2 regions of the Planktothrix mougeotii LEGE 06226 genome follow, and region 2 is predicted to be linked to the other one. Evidence: riboswitches for the same ligand, from Rfam matches in the RefSeq annotation. Region 2 holds a riboswitch; the other holds the start of a gene.
What was found. Region 2 has a riboswitch for cobalamin ahead of cobG (precorrin-3B synthase). Riboswitches for the same ligand answer to the same signal wherever they lie in the genome.

Region 1: it holds a riboswitch for cobalamin, as region 2 does, so the genes downstream of both, IQ236_RS26060 (sirohydrochlorin chelatase) here and cobG (precorrin-3B synthase) in region 2, are expected to answer to the same signal.

What each region holds. Positions count from the first base shown of each region.
Region 1 covers NZ_JADEWU010000115.1:35-11,822, forward strand. Annotated here, with positions in the region: gene IQ236_RS26040 (cell division protein SepF) at 11-625, opposite strand; gene IQ236_RS26045 (YggS family pyridoxal phosphate-dependent enzyme) at 742-1,413, opposite strand; gene pipX (transcriptional coactivator PipX) at 1,487-1,756, opposite strand; gene IQ236_RS26055 (energy-coupling factor transporter transmembrane component T family protein) at 2,142-3,086, opposite strand; gene IQ236_RS26060 (sirohydrochlorin chelatase) at 3,266-4,270, opposite strand; adenosylcobalamin-variant (AdoCbl-variant) riboswitch at 4,318-4,408, opposite strand; gene IQ236_RS26065 (hypothetical protein) at 4,626-4,838, opposite strand; gene IQ236_RS26070 (transglycosylase domain-containing protein) at 4,917-7,352, opposite strand; gene chlG (chlorophyll synthase ChlG) at 7,507-8,529, opposite strand; gene IQ236_RS26080 (gas vesicle protein GvpG) at 8,908-9,156, opposite strand; gene gvpF (gas vesicle protein GvpF) at 9,168-9,905, opposite strand; gene IQ236_RS26090 (gas vesicle protein K) at 10,232-10,693, opposite strand; gene IQ236_RS26095 (LCP family protein) at 10,851-11,788, opposite strand, start outside.
Region 2 covers NZ_JADEWU010000011.1:42,115-49,985, reverse strand. Annotated here, with positions in the region: gene cbiE (precorrin-6y C5,15-methyltransferase (decarboxylating) subunit CbiE) at 1-1,095, opposite strand, end outside; cobalamin riboswitch at 1,097-1,269, shown strand; gene cobG (precorrin-3B synthase) at 1,326-2,726, shown strand; gene IQ236_RS07375 (precorrin-8X methylmutase) at 2,723-3,358, shown strand; gene cobI (precorrin-2 C(20)-methyltransferase) at 3,355-4,059, shown strand; gene IQ236_RS07365 (Uma2 family endonuclease) at 4,116-4,844, shown strand; gene cobJ (precorrin-3B C(17)-methyltransferase) at 4,841-6,286, shown strand; gene IQ236_RS07355 (Rpn family recombination-promoting nuclease/putative transposase) at 6,415-7,203, opposite strand; gene cbiD (cobalt-precorrin-5B (C(1))-methyltransferase CbiD) at 7,253-7,871, opposite strand, start outside.

The DNA.
Region 1 (11,788 bases), on a different contig from region 2:
CCCTGCCCGTTTACTGAATAGCCTGGGCGCGTTCCGGTTGCCAAACGGGGGCCGATGGAGCCGCCATGCGGGGGTTACGTGCTTGAGGAATGCCTTCGTGGACGACGTTACCCCCTTGAGTTCTGACTTGAACACAACTGGGGGTAAACAGGAAAATGCTTTCGCCAATGCGTTCTTGATGACCATCAAGAGCAAAGGTACCCCCAGCCACAAAGTCAACGGCTCTTTGAGCTTGATCTGGGTCCATTAAGGTTAAATTTAAAACCACAGATTTGCGTTCTTTGAGGGCGCGAATAGCTGCGGGCATTTCTTCAAAAGTGCGGGGTTCCATCACCACCACTTCAGAAATACCATTCAGAGCGCCGGGCATTCCAATAACATTATTCATGGTTGATCCCATTCCAACTTCAGACATTACACCACTACCCATAGATCCAACAGATCGTTGTGAACGACGAGATGCACGAGGTTCCTCTGCCGCCATCGGTTGAGGGACAGGTTGTTCCTGTGGGGGGGGATAGTTACCGGGATAGCGATCCCCTTCCATCTCATCGTATTCGTAATCGTATTCTACAGAGTCATTGAACCCTACAAAATCTTTTAGTCTAGTAAAAAGTCTGTTCACGGTTTAGTCTCCAGTACGACTTTAGAATCTTAACTCAACTCCCATGAGGGGTAAATTGAGGGTTTGGCTATATTGATTTTTTGTAAGACTTGCCTATTTTACAGTAAGTTTTTGGTTTAATTCCTCCTCTGCCCAAAAATGATTCGTCCTAGTCGGATCATCGTAGCACCTTTTTGAATGGCTAGAGAATAGTCTTCTGACATTCCCATTGACAATTGTTGCATCTCAATATTAGTCCAATTCTGGTGTTGAATTGTTTCTGCTAACTCACGGGTGCGCTCAAAAACACCCAGGGTTTCTGACTCACTTAACCCTAAACAGGGAATGGTCATTAAGCCTTTAATTTTAAGATGCTGGCATTGGTTTAATTGGGGTAATTCTGCCAAGAGTTGGGGGATAGTCCAGCCAGACTTATTGGGATCGGGTAAAATCTTCACCTGAAGGCAGACTTGAGGTTGATACCCCAACTCTCCCGCCAACCGATCTAAACGCAAAGCTAACTTCAAACTATCGATAGATTGAATCCATTGAAACAGTTGTAATGCTTTTGTAGCTTTATTGGTTTGTAAATGACCAATTAAATGCCAAGTAATATCCTGAAGATCTTGTAATTGAGGATATTTTTCAGCCGCTTCCTGGACTCGATTTTCAGCAAAATCTCGAATTCCGGCTTCATAGGCTATCCGCATGGCTTCAACGGAAACCGTTTTTGTAACCGCAATTAATCGTACAGATTCAGGAATAGAAGCTCGAATTTTAATAATTTGTTCTGTGATCAAATCAATCATAATCGTTTTTTTATCAATTTACGGTTGTCTGTCAACGGTTAACCGTCAATCATTAACAGACACCGATCGGAAATTATTGAAACGTATTGTGATGGACATCTTGGAGTTTTTTATATTCCTCGGCTTGTCCAGTTCGGCGCAGCATTCTTAAGCGAATTTCGACGAGAAGTTTCGCATCAGAACGGCTAATGGGTTCAAATTTTAATCCCGTTGGCCCCTGCGTTACTAAGAAAAATAGGCGCTGGGCGTAAAGGGTTGTGAACAATTCTTGATGATCCTCAACCGGGCATATTTTAAACAATAACCCGAAGTTGGGATGGTTCATGTAAGTTTCAGTGGTCATTAAATCTAAAAAACAACCAATAAAGTTAATTGAGGAACAGCTTAACAGGAATTTGAATAATCCAAGCTATCAATTATACAAGCTCAGGGTTAATTTAGTATCTTCCGCAAGAAGCCCCACGTCTGACCCGTTCGGGCAGTGTGGGATGAATTGCGGTGGGCATTGTTGGGATTGTTAAAAAACTTGTGCTATCATACAGATAAAACAAGGCAAGTCAAGCGAAAACCAAGCTAAACTTCAAACATTTTTTTTGATCAGCCTTGTCTTTTACCTTCGGAACGAGGGAGTAGCCTATTGCCAGAATGTAAGACTCGCTGTTCTTCGGGATAGAAAGCTATTCTTTGGATAGGAAGCCTACACTTACTCGTAGAGAAATGTAGGTAGTTCACAGTTCTCCGCCCCAAATTAAACGCACACCCCAGAATAAGGCTAAACCGAACAAGGCGATGCTATCCCGGTATTTAAATCGCAGTTGATGCCATTCCACCCGATGCTGGTTGGGACTGGTGAACCCTCGGACTTGCATGGCGCTGGAAATTTGTTCGGCGCGTAATAATAAGTTTTGTAGAAGTCGTTCGGCAATGGTTAACCAAACCTGAATTGTTCGTTTTAGCCCTAGTTTTTTCCAATTAATAGCACGAGTTCGCACGGAACGGATTAAATTTTGAATTTCTTCTAAAACTAGCGGAAAAAATCGTAATGATAGGGTTAGGGTTAAGGCAATTTCTGTAACGGGTAACTTTAACCCTCGTAACGGCTCCATTAAACTTTCTAAAGCCATTGCAATTTCTTCAGAAGCAGTGGTCAGCAAATACAAATTTGTACTATAAACAAGGGTAAATAATAAGGTACTGGTTCTGATTCCTAAGTCTACAGAATAACGGGTGATTTCAAACGGCCCTTGAGCAAATAACACATACCGATAGGACGTTGGTTGAGGTAAAGTTAGGCTTGAGTTAGAAGCTTGATTCTTTTGTTGTTGCTCTGGTTTATTTGCCAATAAATCAAAGGTTAATTCCTGTTCAGGAAGTCGAGGTTGATGGTCTACGGCTAAACCATCGGGCATAATACAACTGACTAGAAAAAGTAACCCACAAAACATCAGTAACCACCCCATTTGTCGCTTCCACACTCGTAACGGAATTCGAGCCAATAAGGTGATTAAAATTAACAACCCGACTAATACTAATCGCCATAAAGGGTTAGCTAATAACGGAGCGACTAAAAAGCTCATCAACCACACTAACTTAACCCTGGCATCTAAACGATGTAACCAAGTAATCGGTTGTTCTAAATATAGTCCAATGGGAAGCGATCGCAGTAAATCCATAGAAGAGGATGGCAGGGAAAGTAGGGGGATCGGGGATAAAAGAGGGGCGGTTAATCCTATTAACAACACCCCCTAAGACTTGATTATAACTTCTATAAAGTTCTTGATCTGTTTCAGTATTGATGTAATTACATCTAAGATAGCAAATTCAATCCAAGTTTGGGTTTCTACAGAATCAATTAAGGTGTATTCCAAATACGTTGATGATAATCTTCTAATTTGGCATAGGGATCAACTGGGGGATGGTCATGATCATGATGATGATGGTGGTGATGATGATCATGACTGTGATCATGATGATGATGATTTCCTGAAATTGCAGCTAACCGGAATTTGCACATTTCACAGTTCATTTGAACTTCTCCGAGTTGGGTTTCTATTTCCCGTTCTCGTAAGAGGTGTAAAAGTTCCTGTTGAATGCCCATTTCGGGTAAACAAGTCATTTGAATTTCAGGATATTGTTCCTGTTGTTGGGCTGTTATATCAAAGATTTTTTTAACTAAAACCCCAGTAAATAAGAAGTAAGGTAAGACAATAATTCGTTTGGGTTGATAGAGTCGAGCACGACGAAATCCTTCTTCTAAACGGGGATGAGTAATGCCAATAAAACAGGTTTCAACGGTTAAATATCCGCTTCCTTCCCAAAGAATTCGAGCCAGTTTATAAACATCTCCATTCGCATCAGGATCACTTGCTCCTCGTCCGACAAATAATAATACAGTTTCGGAATTAGGAATGTTTAAAGGGTTTAATTCCGGCTGTTCTAATTGATGTAAACGCGATCGCAATAATTCTAAAATATTGGGACTAATGCCAAAATGTCGGCCATAATGAAAGGTTAATTGCGGATGTCGTTGTTTGGCTCGATCTAACTCATTGGTAATATCAAATTTATTGTGTCGCGCTGCAAATAATAATAAAGGTAAGGCGGATAATTCCGTATAACCTTGTTCAATACAGCGATCAATTCCTTCTTGAATGGTAGGCCCTGTTAATTCTAAAAAACAAGGAACCACCGGGCGAGAGTGATCTAATTGTTGATAGGCTTGAGCAAATTCTAAAAAGGTTTCCCGTCCATCTGTATCACGGGTTCCATGACCAATGAGTAATAACGGACGCTGTAGAGGTAAGGCTGGAAATGTCGAGTTTGAGGGTTTAATGGAAAGTTCTGTGTTATAAGTCATGTTAAGTTTAAATCTCCTTCCCCGTGTGAGGCAGGTATAGAGCCAAGTGATCGGTAGGCATTCTGGCTTGTTAGAAATAACCTAACTCACAGTTGCCGCACAGCCTCGGACTTTCACCGAAGTTTCCCTACCCGATTACCGTGAATGATTAAGTATTTATTCTATTTTACCCCAAAAAGCAAAAAGATGCGATAAAGGTTGATGGTTTTTTTGTGCAGGCGAAAAATGCGCTTCGCACGCTAATATTCCTGGCTATTAACCCTTGCCAGAAAACTCATTGCATCTTGATAACTGATAACTGATAACTGGTAGAGACGCGCCATGGCGCGTCTCTACACTGATAACTGATAACTGATTAATCAATCGTGATCGATTGAGGGCCGCCAGAATTTCCGTTATTATTTTTAGAATCAGAGGGGCTAGATACAGAAGTTCCTCCTTGTTTCTCTAGCCAAGTTTTAACGGGATCATCATTCAGGTTTAATTTTAATAAACCTGAGAAAAACCCCCCTAAAAATGCAATGGGTTCATGAGTTAATTCTTGTAAAATTGGTTTGAGTTCATCCATAATCGAACAGTCTCCTTAAACCCGGCGATCGCAATCAAACATAACTGAATTTTAGCGCGTTTAATCAAATTTAGCTGTTTAGTAATTGTTGGAACCTTCCGAATATCCTCCATCATAATAACCATCGGAAGAATAACCATCGGAAGAATAACCCTCAGAAGAATAGCCCCCAGAAGAGGAGTTATCATAATATCCATCAGAGGAATAGCCGTTGCTATCACTATAGGAACCACTTTCTGAATAACCACTATCGTAATTCTCTGAATTACTAGCATAACTCCCATCCCCACTTCCAGCTTGAGCCGGATCACCATCTTCAATAGCAACTTTAGTTCCCGTTTCTATGCTATTGGGTTCATGAGGTTTCGCTTTAATACTGCCTTTTCGTCCTTCTAATTCAGGCAGTTCTGGGAACTTTTCAACAGGCATTCCCTCAACAACTTTTCCCATAAATTCCCCCCAACTATAAGCCGCGCTACTACTAGCACCCCAGGTTGGATCATTATTATCATTTCCTAACCAAATTCCGGTTACAGCTTGAGGAATATAGCCAATAAACCATAAATCTCTCGCTTCTTCAGAGGTTCCCGTTTTACCTGCAACATCTCGGTTAGGTAAGGCTGCCGCGCTTCCAGTTCCCCCATTAACAACTCCTTCTAACATCCAAGTTGTAATCGCAGCACTATTTTTATCTAAAACTTGTTTAGGTTTAAATTTAGCTTGATAAATGATATTTCCCTGTTGATCTAAAACTCGCCGAATCCCATGAGCCGGAATATAATTGCCTTCATCAGCTAAAGTTCCATAAGCATTGGTTAATTCTAATAAATTGACTTCATAAGCACCTAAAGCCATGGCATAAGTCGGTTTTAAAGGAGATTTAATGCCCATATCTTTTGCCAATTTTATGGCAGGTTCAAACCCCACATCCACTAATACTTTAACCGCAATTACATTAATCGAACGGCTTAAGGCATCAGACATCGACATCCAGCCATAATGTTTATTGCCATAATTTCGAGGACGATAACCATCAACTTTATAAGGTTCATCCAAATAACTATCATAAGGGGAAAAACCCGCCCCAATTGCTGCGGCATAAACTAATCCTTTAAAGGTTGATCCCGGTTGTCGCTGCGCTTGAGTAACCCGATTAAATTCACTTTCTTTATATTGATATCCCCCCACCATTGCCTTAACTTCTCCGGTTTTGGGTTCAATAGAAACTAACGCAGCTTGACCAAAATTAGCTCCAGCACCATCAAGTTCTACCGCATCTTTAACGGTTTTTTCTGCGGCTTCTTGCCATTTTAAATCTAAACTGGTTTCAACCGTTAATCCCCCTGCTGCCATCGCGTCTTTTGATATATGTTGGGGGAGTTCTTTCAGAACATAACTCGAAAAATAAGGCGCTTTAACTAATAACCGTTTAGGTTGACTAGGTTTAAGATTCAGCGCTTCTTGCATCGCGGCTTGCGCTTCAGTGGCCGTGATCACCTTAGCATCCTGCATTCGTTGGAGAACAATATTGCGTCGTTTCGTCGCCGCCTCTGGATTTTCTAAGGGAGAATATTGACTCGGTGCGGGAGGTAAACCCGCTAACATTGCCATTTCCGACAACGTTAATTCATTCACGGATTTACTAAAATAAACATAAGCCGCGTCCGCCACCCCATAAGCACCTGAACCCAAATACACTAAATTGAGATAGCGTTCTAGGATATCTTCCTTACTCATTTGATCTTCAATTTTCCAAGACACCATTGCCTCTTTCAGTTTACGGGTGAGGCTATGTTCTTGATTCAAATATACAATTCTGGCTAACTGTTGGGTGATGGTACTTCCGCCTTCAACCACTCCCCCCGCTAAGACATTAGATCCAATGGCGCGAACAATTCCTTGATAGTCCACCCCATCATGGTCATAAAAACGAACATCTTCCGTAGAAATAAAAGCTTGTACCAGTTTTTCGGGAATTTGTTTGAGTCGCAGTTTTTCCCGTGTTGCTGGCCCGGTTTGCATTAAAATATCACTATTGGCGGCTTTAATGGTAATGGTGCCATCCCGGCTAAAGGATGCCATTGTATTTACCGAAACTGGGGGTAAGCTTTGATCAATTTGATACCATTGCCAAGCTCCATAACCCAACGCACCACCGCCAACACTAATGACGCCCACTCCAATCCAGACACTCGGACGACGATACCACAGTTTCCCTTCAGCGTTGGGGGATGTTAGCTTGTGACGCAGTTTCACCCATTCTGAATTTAACCGCTTCAAGGCGCGATGATGCCAAGCGACCTCCGGGGAATTAGACTCTGAAACCGATTCAGGGGTAGTTTCATCAATTTCAGGTTCTGTTGTCATCGGGGATGATATCAAAACGGGTTGGGTTGAAACGTTACTGGGGTTAGTCTCCCATTCGGTTTCGGATGGAGTTGAGTCCGTCTTAGGTCGGGATGGTAATTGAGATTCTTCCATTGGTTCGGACAAATCGGTGGTTTTGGTAATCATTCGACAGTGAATTTTAACAGTGCAGAAGGCAAGTTTTGCTTGCCTCTACAGTTGGCTGTCGAAGCCTGATCTCACTGAAAATCAAGGTTTTTTTCTTGATCCCAGTTTTCAGGAGGGTTGGGAAACTGCGGTTTTGCTGGAAGTGGGAAACTCCCTAAACCGCATGACCCAGCGCTAAACCCACAACTAACATTCCTAATACCAGGAACGGTTGGGCACTTGCTTGATATTTAACATCATTTTCTACAGGATTGCGTAGAAAATACATATCTTGGAAGGTAATTTGAGGAATGACCAGCAGCAAGAGAACGGTAGCATAGAGATTTTGCTTGATACTGACCAAATAAACGGCCATCCCCGCTTGGAAGATATCAATCATCAAAACACAAATCCAGGCGGCGGTTGTAATCCCAAACATCACTGGAAGGGATTGTAACCCCAATTGGCGATCGCCTTCGACACTCTTAAAGTCATTAACAATGGCAATTCCTAGCCCAGCTAAACTATAAAACAAAGTTAAAATCATAATCGTTGGGGTCAGTTCTCCAAATAAGGCATGACCCGCCCACCAAGGTAAGGCAATATAACTCGCTCCTAGGGCATAATTTCCTAACCAGCCATTTTTTTTCAGCTTCAGAGGGGGTGCGGAGTAAATATAGGACACAAAGGCTCCCCCAAGACATAAAACAGTAACGATGGGGAATTCATGTCCCGCCCAAGTATCTAACAGGTAGGAAATGCCTATTCCTAACCCTAATAGCAGTAAAATTTGGGTGACAACTTGGGGAATGGAAATCGCCCCAGAAGGGATGGGACGATAAGGTTCATTAATGGCATCGAGTTCGCGATCATAAAAATCATTGAGAGTCTGGGTATACCCGGTCATTAATGGCCCGGACATTAACATACAAGTCGCCACTTTTAACACATCTTCCAGTGACCAAGAAAAATGTCCTGATGAAGCAGCACCACAGACCACCCCCCAGATTAAGGGAATCCAGGTGATCGGTTTCATCAACTGTAGGCGAATTTTCCAAATGGAGGTTTCTCCCGGTGCTGCCCCTTTCATTCCTAAGAGTTGGCGGGTTTTAGCACTGCGATCAGAAGTCGCTATTTCATTGGCGTTGGCTTCTGGGGTTGGTTGTTCTGAAAGTTGAGACGATGGAGTGTCCGACATGATCGTTTGTGCGCTTGTGTGTTGAGTGTCTGCAATACAAAAACTAAGATTAACATGGAGTTGGCCGTTGACTCGTACAAGCAAGCGTTGTCAATAGGGAATTACGAATTACGAATTACGAATTACGAATTACGAATTACGAATTACGAATAGGGATTAGGGAACATGAATAATACTTTTGGCTGTTTTATGTCCGTTGTAAATGATTACAACCTACCCGATATCTTTGTAGGGGCAACCCTCAGTAGTTGCCCGTAGATTGGGGTAGGCATGGGGACACTACCCCTACATCGTTGACAAATCCTACACGGATTACTATAGAGTTTTGGGTACAGCGAAACACACAGAAAACAGAATTAAACCGTTTCGGGAAGGGGTTTAATCTTTTGAAACTGTGTTTTCATCTTCTAAGGCTTGAATTTGCAATAATAATTCTTCTTCTTGGACTTCAAACTCTTCCTCAGAAATATCTCCCATATCAAAAGCTAACTGAAGGGCTAATAATCGTTTACTTAAGTTTTCTTTATCGTCTAGTTCGGCTTCAGCCCGTTCTAGGAGTTGTTCGCCGATCCAGATTACCCCCCCAAAGGGTGCTGTTATTGGAGATAATAATAATCGTAAGACCATAACACCTCCGATTAAGGATTGAGTTGGGCAAAATTAAAGGGGGCTGTAAAATTATTATAGCGAATTCGTAAGCGGTTCTTAAAATAGTGATCAAGTTCTTCAATTTTATCACTAAATTTAGGTTCCGTATCCCAAGGAATTAAATAAGCGGCATTATAGATCATCGTATTAGTTAAGGTTTCATTCTCAACAATTTCTTCTGCTAAGGGGTTTAAGGTGTGTTGAAATTTCTCAATAATTCCCTGTTGGCGATCTTGCATCGCCTGTTCAATTTCTTGACCAATCTGAATGACTTCATCCATACTAAGCGGTTTACCTTCTAAGCGATCGCGCTTTTCTCTTAATCCTTGGTTTTCTATCATTAAACGATTTAATTCTTCTGGTTCTTCCCAAAAAATTTTAACTCCGACTTCCCGTTTTCCCTCTAATTTATGAAACAATTGTTTTAACCGTTCTTGATAGGGAAGAATTAACTGCGTTTCTACAGTTTCCCAATCTTGAATCACTAATCCAAATTGCAAAGGTAAAATGCTTCTATAACCCTGTTGCATCACCAGTTCTAAGACTTGTTCATGGCCTAATAAATTCCGGCGACTGGCTAAATACCGATCTTGCTGGGCTGCGGAATATAAAAAGCTAAACTCATTCACCGGATGGGTTTGAATCGGTTGTTGATCTAATCCCGATAACCCTAAAGGTCGTACTTGGTTTGTCGGTAAAATTCCATATAAATAGAAACCATTTTCCATAATTAAAAACCCTTATTAATTTAACTTGTAGCGTGGGTAAGCGCAACGCACGCACCAAAGTTTGTCAACGACCGCCGAAGACCCCTGATTACAGCTAAGATCAGATCCCCCATGATCCCCCTTGATAAGGGGGATCATGGACTTGAGATCAGATCCAAGGAATTCGGTTTTGAGTGCCTACTTTGAGCGCGATTGTTGACAACCCTGTAAACACACTATCTGTTATCCATTATAAACGTTAATGCTCATAAAACCTATAGGAAACACTGCAAATATTTTCCCTATTTTCTATTTTAAGTCAATAAGGTTTAAACCCCAAAAGATTTCTACAAAGGTTTAGAAGTTAAAACTAACCTTAATTTGGCATGAATCAAATTGAGTTGGGCTAACCCTAAATCTACGCTTCCCTCAACAACAATTCCCGTATTCATTAACCGATCTAATAATTCTAAAACTGAAGGGTTTTGTGAACTTTCCCCCGGATAATAAGTTCCTGATTTCGGTAATAATGTCCCAAATTCTGATAATTCAATATTCAAATCAGCCGGATCAATTTCAAAGATTTCACACAATTGTAACACCTGAATTTCTAATTGTCGCAAACTTTCCGCAGCCCGATCTAATTCTTCCTCACTCAGGGTATTACCTTCCATCCGTCGGATGATTTGTGCTTCCATTAATTGCCGAATTAATTCTACCAAAGTCAGCACTAAGGGTGCTAAACCCGCATCTTTTCGAGAGGATGTGGGGGTAATACTTGTTTCTATCGAAGGTTCAGAAGATGACATTTGGATTTATATGAACTGGACGAGGGACTTTTAATTTTCCTTTTAATCGATTGTAATATTATTTTAAGGTAGGTGTGGCATCCTTCCTCACCCTCTTTGCCCCTGGGTTGGAAGGGATACCCCCCTACAGGATTTGATCAGAAACCATTTAGACTGGCTATAATTGTTTTTTGGAAGGAGAAATAGATTCCCAATTAGGAACATTAGAAGGAGTGGGTTGATTGTATTTCTCTAGCCAATCTTTTCCGACTTGAATGGTAATATCCGATTCTAAATAGCCCGTACTTTCAACCACAACTTTACCAAACCCTAAAGATTTTTGTAACGCTTCAGCACTCTTAATATCGCCATCCTGAGCTACAATTTTAGTTTCTGCTAAAGGTTCTGTCCAAGGTTTAGAAATTTTAACATTCCAGAATCCGCCATCATTCAAATTTCCCACTAATCGATCAAGGGCATCAGAATTATCATTACTATCTTGAATGGCAATCCTTAAATCTTTCGGGTCAATATTATCAAATTGCCAAACATCTTGACCAAAATCGAAATGTTGTGCGACTAAATTTTCTAGGCGATTTGCATCCGGTAACCAATAACTGGCTCGATATTCTTTCGGGTCACTAAATTCACCGGGAACCATCAGCATTTCAACATTTTCTCGCTGAATTCCCGATGCAAAATTTACTAAAGCGACTAATTCTTCCAAGCTTAAATTTGTATCAATATGAGATTGAATAATAGATACAACTTGAGGCAATTTAGAAATGGTACTCACATCTAACGCCTGTTCCATGAATGCCCGAATTAACATTTGTTGACGTTGTACCCGACCAATATCTCCTAACGCATCATAACGAAATCGTAAAAACTGTAAAGCTTGCGCTCCATTCAGGTGTTGTTCCCCTTGTTTTAAATTAATATAGAGATGCTGACTATCATCTTGATATTTCATATCTTTGGGAACGTAAATGCTGACGCCTCCCATCGCATCAATCAGTTTTTCCACACCTTGAACATTAACTCGGACATAACGGTCAATTCCCACACCCCCTAATAATTCACTGGTAGCTTTTGCACTTAAAGCGGGGCCCCCAT
Region 2 (7,871 bases):
GATTAATTCGCTTTCGATTGTCACAGTATTGCTAACAAGACGACCGCCTGGGCGCAGTGCTGACCAACAGGTTTCAAATAATTCTGGTTCTGTAATTCCACCACCGATAAAAATAGCGTCGGGTTGAGGTAAATCTTGGAGGGCGATCGGGGCTGTTCCGGCTACAATTTTCAGATGGGGAGTTCCCAAGGCGATCGCATTATCGGCAATATATTGTAATCTGGTGGGATGATGTTCGATCGCAATACTCTGACAACGGCGATCGCTCCGCATCCACTCAATCCCAATTGAACCACAACCCGCCCCTACATCCCACAGCAATTGTCCGGGTAAGGGAACCAATGCAGTTAGAGTTATAGCACGAACTTCTCTTTTTGTCAACTGTCCGTCGTGATGGTAGGCAATATCGGGAAGTCCGGGGAGGCGAGGCGCGAGGGTGAGAGGTTTGGAGGAGATGCAGGTAATGGCGATGACGTTCAAATCGGCGATATCTGTAAATTCCCAACGGTTGGCGATGCCTTCAATTTGGCGTTCTCGCGTTCCCCCTAGATGTTCTAAAACGATGATGGGACTTTCGCCAAAACCTTTCTCGGTGAGAATTTGGGATGCGATCGCCGGAGTCTGGGCATCGGCACTCAGCACTAACAGTTTAGCACCCGGATAAAGCACCGCATTCAACAAAGCCGGAGGGCGACCGCACAAACTCAAAGTTTCTACCTCACTTAGCGACCAACCCAAACGACTACAGGCGAGACTGAAGGTAGAAGGAGAGGGAATAATCGTGATTTCGCTAACGGGAATGGGTTGGGTGAGGGTAACGCCAATTCCGTAGCACATCGGATCGCCACTCGCCAAAATGCAGACAGATTGACCGCGACGGCGGATAATCTCATTAACGGAGTCTTGTAAGGGAGAAGTCCAGAGAAGTTTTTCCCGTCGATCTTCTGGGGGTAACATCGCCAGATGACGTTCACCGCCGACAATAACTGATGCCAGAGATAGGAGACTTCGCCCCGCCGAACTTAACCCCTCTAACCCATCTTCGCCAATTCCGACGATCGATAACCATTTCGCCTTGCAATTCCGATCCGCCATGTCTAAAAAAATGAACTGTGGTATAATCTTCGAGCTTGTCTTTGGGAAAGTCCGGTGCGATTCCGGTACTGTGCCGCAACTGTAATCAAGTCAAAAGTAAAAAGAGAATACTCAACAGTATATTTTACCTTTTTCCTTGCGAGTCAGAACACCAATTACAAGCTTTTTAACAGTAGATAGAAACCTAATTTTCTAACTACTTCTCTGCGTCGCATGGAGAAAAAACAACTGTGAATTGGTTAGTTGAAGCAAATGTTTGTCCGGGTTTGTTTTATGGAACTCCTGCCCAAGATGGGTTTTTAATTCGCATCCGCACTCCGGGTGGATGGCTAAATTCTCAACAGGGAAAGGCGATCGCTACTTTGCTCGAACAATGGCAGAGTACAATACAAGTTACCAATCGGGCAAATCTGCAAATTCGCGGCGTGCAAAAATCCCCCACTTTAGAAGACTTTCAAACCTTACAAAAATTAGGGTTAGCTGCCCATAATCCCACTATCGATCACTTGCGTAACATTATGTGCAGTCCCACTGCTGGAATTGACTGCCAAGAATTAATTGATACTCGTCAATTCGTCCAAAAATTAGATAGTTTTATCCAAAATTATCCATCAATTGCCGAACTGAGTCCTAAATTTAGCATCGGTATTGATGGCGGTGGTACAGTCGGAATTGGCACTCGTTCAACTCTAGCCTGGGAACACCGATATAACGAGATTCAGCTATCAGCAATTGCCCTTAATAATGGGGGTGTTGCTTTTCAATTAGCACTGGGAGGTGATAAACAATTATGTTATACCGATATATTAATTGAACCAGAAAACTGTCTATCTGTGGTGACAGCATTAGTAACAGTTTATCTCGATTATGTTAAACAAACCCCATCCATAAAGGGGAAAAAACCTCGGATGAAACACTTGCTAAAAGATTGGGGAGTGGAAAAATATCTCGAACAAGTTAACTGTCAATTAAATCATCCTTTAGAGCGGAATGTTACTGGAATAATATACAGGCAAGATGCCTGTTCCACTTTTCATTTAGGAATTCACAATCAAAAGCAAGCCGGATTATCTTATATTGGCTTATCATTAAGATTAGGACAATTGACGGCTACTCAACTAATAGGATTAGTAGAATTGTCGGAAACTTTTGGGAGTAGTCAGTTACGATTAACTCCTTGGCAGACTATTATATTACCCGATATTCCGAATCAAAAAGTGTCAGAATTGTTGCCAAAACTGACATCATTAGGATTATCTGCTTCTATGGGATGGGATGCTGCGATCGTTGCTTGTGGCGGAAAACCAGGTTGTGCGGCGGCGGCAACTGCAACTCAAATTCATGCGACCATGCTAGCAGATTATTTGAACGAACGCTTAACCTGCAATTCTCCTGTTAATATTCATTTGACAGGTTGTGCTAAATCCTGCGCTCAACCCAGTCCAGCAGAAATTACGCTTTTGGGAACTACAATTGAGCAAAATGGCGAAATAATAGAAGGCTATAAAGTCTATATTGGCGATGATAAAAAATCGTTAAAAATTCCCATATTTGAGGGAGAAGTTGCTAGTGTTTTCCCAAAAATAGAACAATTTTTAATCTCCCAAAAATCGCAGAGTTCACAACAATGAATAAGATTGAATACATTCGGAATGGTGATGAAATTTACCGAAAATCTTTTGCCATTATTCGCGCTGAAACTAACTTAGAAAATCTACCTGATGATTTAGCTCATGTTGCGGTTCGTCTAATTCATTCCTGTGGGATGACAGATATAACACAAGATTTAGAAGCGTCATCGGATGCGGTGAAAATCGGACGAAATGCCCTTGCTCAAGGTGCATCAATTCTCTGTGATTCTCAAATGGTAGCGAATGGAATTACCAAAGCGCGTTTACCTCAAAATAATCAGATTATTTGTACGCTTAATCATCCAGACGTGAGCGAGTTAGCACGGCAAATTAATAATACTCGATCGGCTGCCGCTTTAGAGTTTTGGCGATCGAATTTAGCCGGATCGGTGGTAGCAATTGGTAATGCACCAACTGCACTTTTTCGCTTACTAGAATTGCTGGATGAAAGTGTCGCAAAACCTGCTTTAATTTTAGGTTTTCCGGTTGGATTTGTGGGAGCGGCAGAATCGAAAATGGAATTAGCAGCAAATAGTCGCGGTGTGCCTTTTATTACCCTGCACGGACGTAGGGGAGGAAGTGCGATCGCGGCAGCAGCAGTAAATGCCTTAGCAAAAGAGAACGAATTATGACTAAATTAGGGAAACTTTATGGATTAGGAATTGGCCCTGGCGATCCCGAATTGTTGACGCTAAAAGCACACCGAATATTAACAACTGTTCCGGTCATTGCTTATCCTACTTTAGAAAGTGGTAAAGTTTTAGCACGCTCAATTGTGGAGGATTTTATCCGTCGGGATCAGATAGAAATTCCGATGCCATTACCGTTTAGTGTCGAGCGAAGTTCTCAACCCCATTATGATATTGCTGCCGAAAACATTGCCGAACATTTAAACTTAGGTCGAGATGTGGCGGTGCTATGTGTAGGCGATCCGATGTTGTATGGCACATTTATGTACATCTTTAATCGCTTATCTGAGCGGTTTTCAATTGAAGTCGTACCGGGAATTTCTTCAGTGATGGCAAGTGCGGCAATGTTGGGCGTACCTATCACTTATCGGAATGATGTATTCAGCATCATGCCTGCTACTTTGGAGGCGGAAATATTGCGCGATCGCCTATCATTTATCGATGCAGCAGCAATTATTAAATTAGGCAGACATTTCGCTAAAGTTCGTGATATTCTTAATGAATTAGGATTATTAGAACGCGCCCTCTACATCGAACGAGCAACCTTACCCAATCAGCAAATTATTCCGATTACCGAAATCGATCCAATTGCTGTTACCTACTGGTCATTAATTCTAATTCCTAGTAAAACTAAACCCAAATGAAGCAATCTATAATGGAATTTAATGGAATTTTGCGATCATTCATAGAGGCTGCTAACATGACTTCTTCACTGGCTAAATCCTTGAATTCTCAAGCTGCACTCGCGCAACATTTGCCTCCTTTAGAAAATGGCGATCGCTTAATTCGCCCTGAATTCGAGCGCCGTTATCAGGCTATGCCGGGATTAAAAAAAGCTGAACTTATCGAAGGAGTTGTGTACATGGCATCCCCATTGCGGTTTAAATTTCATGCCGAGCCCCACGGACGTTTAATCACTTGGTTGGGAGTTTATCAAGCTGCTACACCCCAAGTGCAAATGGGTATTGAGCCAACAGTTCGCTTGGATATCGACAACGAACCGCAGCCGGATGGAGTGTTATTAATTAGCCAAGAAAGCGGCGGAAAATCAACTCTGAGTGCAGATGGATACCTAGAAGGATCGCCGGAATTGGTAATAGAAATTGCCGCTAGTAGTGCTGCCATAGATTTAGGCGATAAAAAACGTGCTTATCGGCGCAGTGGTATTCAAGAATATCTTGTTTGGCAGATATTTGACCAAAAAATTGATTGGTTTAGTTTGCAAGATGGTGATTATATTTCTTTGCAACCCAACCCAGAAGGGGTGATTTGCTCTCTGGTGTTTCCGGGTTTGTGGTTAAATGTTGAATTCATGCTAAACGGAAATATGCCACAAGTGTTAAGTACCTTACAAGCTGGTATTAATTCGGCGGAGCATCAAGAATTTGTCGATAAGTTAATCGCACCACAGTCAGGAGAAGGAAAATGAAATCTCCGGCTATTATCATTTTAGGAGAAACCAGTATTCCCGTTGCTCGTAAAATGCAAATTGCTCTACCAGAAGCGGTGGTTTATGGGTTAATAGATCGCACCCATTCGGCTGATTTTAGTTATGCTAATTTTGGCGAAACGGTGCGAGAATTTTTCCAGACTGGAACGCCAATTATTGGGATTTGTGCGGCGGGTATTTTGATTCGCACTTTAGCACCTTTATTAACAAATAAGTGGCAAGAACCGCCTGTATTAGCGATCGCAGAAGATGGAAGTGCAGTAGTACCTTTGTTGGGGGGTTTACAAGGGGTTAACGATCTCGCTCGTCAAATTGCCTCGGTTTTGCAAATTTCCCCCGCAATTACCACGACTGGTGATATTAGATTTAAAACAACTTTATTATCGCCACCACTGGGTTATCAGTTAGTTAATCCTGATGATGCGAAAAAGTTTCTTTCCGATTTGTTGGCGGGTGAAAAGGTAAAGTTAATCGGGGAAGCAGACTGGTTACAAAATAGTAATTTACCGATTTCATCAGAGGGAAAACTGACGATCGAGATTAGAGGCAAAAATAACTTGGAATTGGCAAAACCTAGCGCAGATTGTTTAGTTTATCGAGTTGAGGAGAAAGACAAAACTGAGGAGAAATTGGGTTTTTCTCAAAGGGTTTTTGCATCTCAGAGTCAAGGTCAGTTAGCGATAGTGGGAACGGGGCCAGGGGCTATTAATTGGATGTCTCCAGAAGTTAGAGAGGTATTAGAAAAAGCAACGGATTGGGTGGGATATAAAACTTATTTGGATTTGGTAGAATCGCTACGAAAACCGGAGATTGTTCGCCATGAATCTGATAATCGGGTGGAACTCGATCGCGCAGAAATGGCGTTAGATTTAGCTGCTAAGGGGCGATCGGTTGTGTTAGTTTCTTCCGGCGATCCGGGAATTTATGCAATGGCATCGGCGGTGTTTGAGGTATTAGAAAAAAAGGTAAAATCAGAATGGGATGCGATCGCCATTCAGGTATGTCCGGGAATTTCGGCAATGCAAGCGGCGGCGGCGAGTGTTGGCGCACCTTTAGGACATGATTTTTGTGCGATTTCCCTATCAGATATTCTGAAATCTTGGGAGGTGATTTCTCGGCGCATTGAGTTGGCGGCGCAAGCAGATTTAGCGATCGCATTTTATAATCCTGTTTCTAAAGAGCGAACTTGGCAATTGGAGAAAGCAAAAGAGATTTTGTTAAAATGGCGATCGCCCCAAACACCTGTTGTATTAGCGCGTAATTTAGGGCGAAAAGGGCAAACTGTTACCGTGAAATTGCTAGAACAATTAACAATTGAAGATGCGGATATGCGAACCGTAATTTTGATTGGATCGAGTAAAACTCGGATTATTCAACAAGGTAAAACAAAGCAATGGGTTTATACTCCACGTCACTATTAGAAACTGGGTTTTTTCAGATGTGCGATCGACTAATATTATGTCCATGAAAACCAAGGAGAAGTAGGGGGCGTCAGACAAAAAATTTATGACTTTAATCGTTACCTTAAAACTCTGGCGCACCCTACAGATTAATTCAAATTAGCAATAGCTTGTTGCACTTGCTCGATATCGAGTTGTAAAATATCCGCAATTTCCTCAACAGAAAAACCTTTTCCTAATAAGCGAGGAATTGTTTGCAATTTACCTTCAACAATTCCTTCCAGCTTTAATTCTTGAGCAAACCGAGTTTTTCTCAAATCATCAACACCAAACATAGCTTCTAACTCCTGACGACTCATTTGGGGTAACTTTGCTAAAACAATCGTTTCCAACAAGTTTAACAGTTGTAACCGATAAGGTTCATCGGAAAATTGTTGTTTTACTTGTGCAATTAACCGAGTTACTTTCTCTAAGAGTTCTTTCTTTTTGGCGACAACTAATTGAATGATTTGTACGCCTAAAGGAGTGGTTTCACTGACTTCTATTTCATTCAAATAGATGCGCTTAACTAGGGGAGAATCTAATAACGGTTGTACAGATTCTCTTTGTCTAGCTTTCGGTTCAATGCTACGACTCCTGAAAATAATCATAGCACGCCACCGTAAATCCGGCTCATTATCTCTGAGATAGGTAAAAATCTCGGAGAATAAACGCAGATAAATTTTCGGGTCTTTTTGAAATTGTACCTCGGTGAAATAAATTGGATTTTCGGAATTTTCGGGTAAAAATACTCCATCAATTCTAAAAGCAGTTTGTTTCAATTCAACTGAATCAAAACGGTAATCTTGTACCAGTTCTGGTGATTCTCCCCATAACTCAAAAAAGGTTTCGGGTAAGTCTTTGAAAATGCGATAAAAGATGTGATCTGTTTTCATCATATTCCACCCTCCTTTTAAACCGGGTTTCTAACTCTAGTCAAAGGGAAATTTATTTTGCCAATTTTAATTGCGCGATCGCAGTTTGGGCAATAATTTTCCCTTGGCGATCGAACAAAATCACACCGATTTTTAGAGAAACATTGCCATATTTCTGCACATACTTTTGTGCCTTTTCACTAATAGTTTCTGCTAAAATTTCAAAAACTGGCGCTGCTAATCCGATTTCAACTAATAGTTTATAAGCTTCATCAGCCGTTTTTGTATCTAATACGGCTTTTACTGTTTCCAGATTTCCACCCGCTTTCACCACCGCAGCACTAATAATTTCTAACTTCGCATCTGCGAGATGACTTGATGTATTGAAAATCCCGCCAGCTAGTTTAATTAACTTCCCTTGATAGCCCAATAATAACACCGAATTTGCACCCCGCAATCCCGCTTCTACTAACAAGGGGCCAACCCAGTTTCCCGTTTGCGCGATCGCATTTTCTGGAATACCCAAACTTTGAGCAATATGGATTCCATGACTGCCAATACAAAAAACTAAATCCTTTTTCTTTTCAACTATAACTTGCAAATTATGACTCAATTCTGACCGATGTTCCTCAGTCGAAAGAGGTTGGGAAATTCCACTTGTTCCTAACAGCGATAACCCTTGCAAAATACCA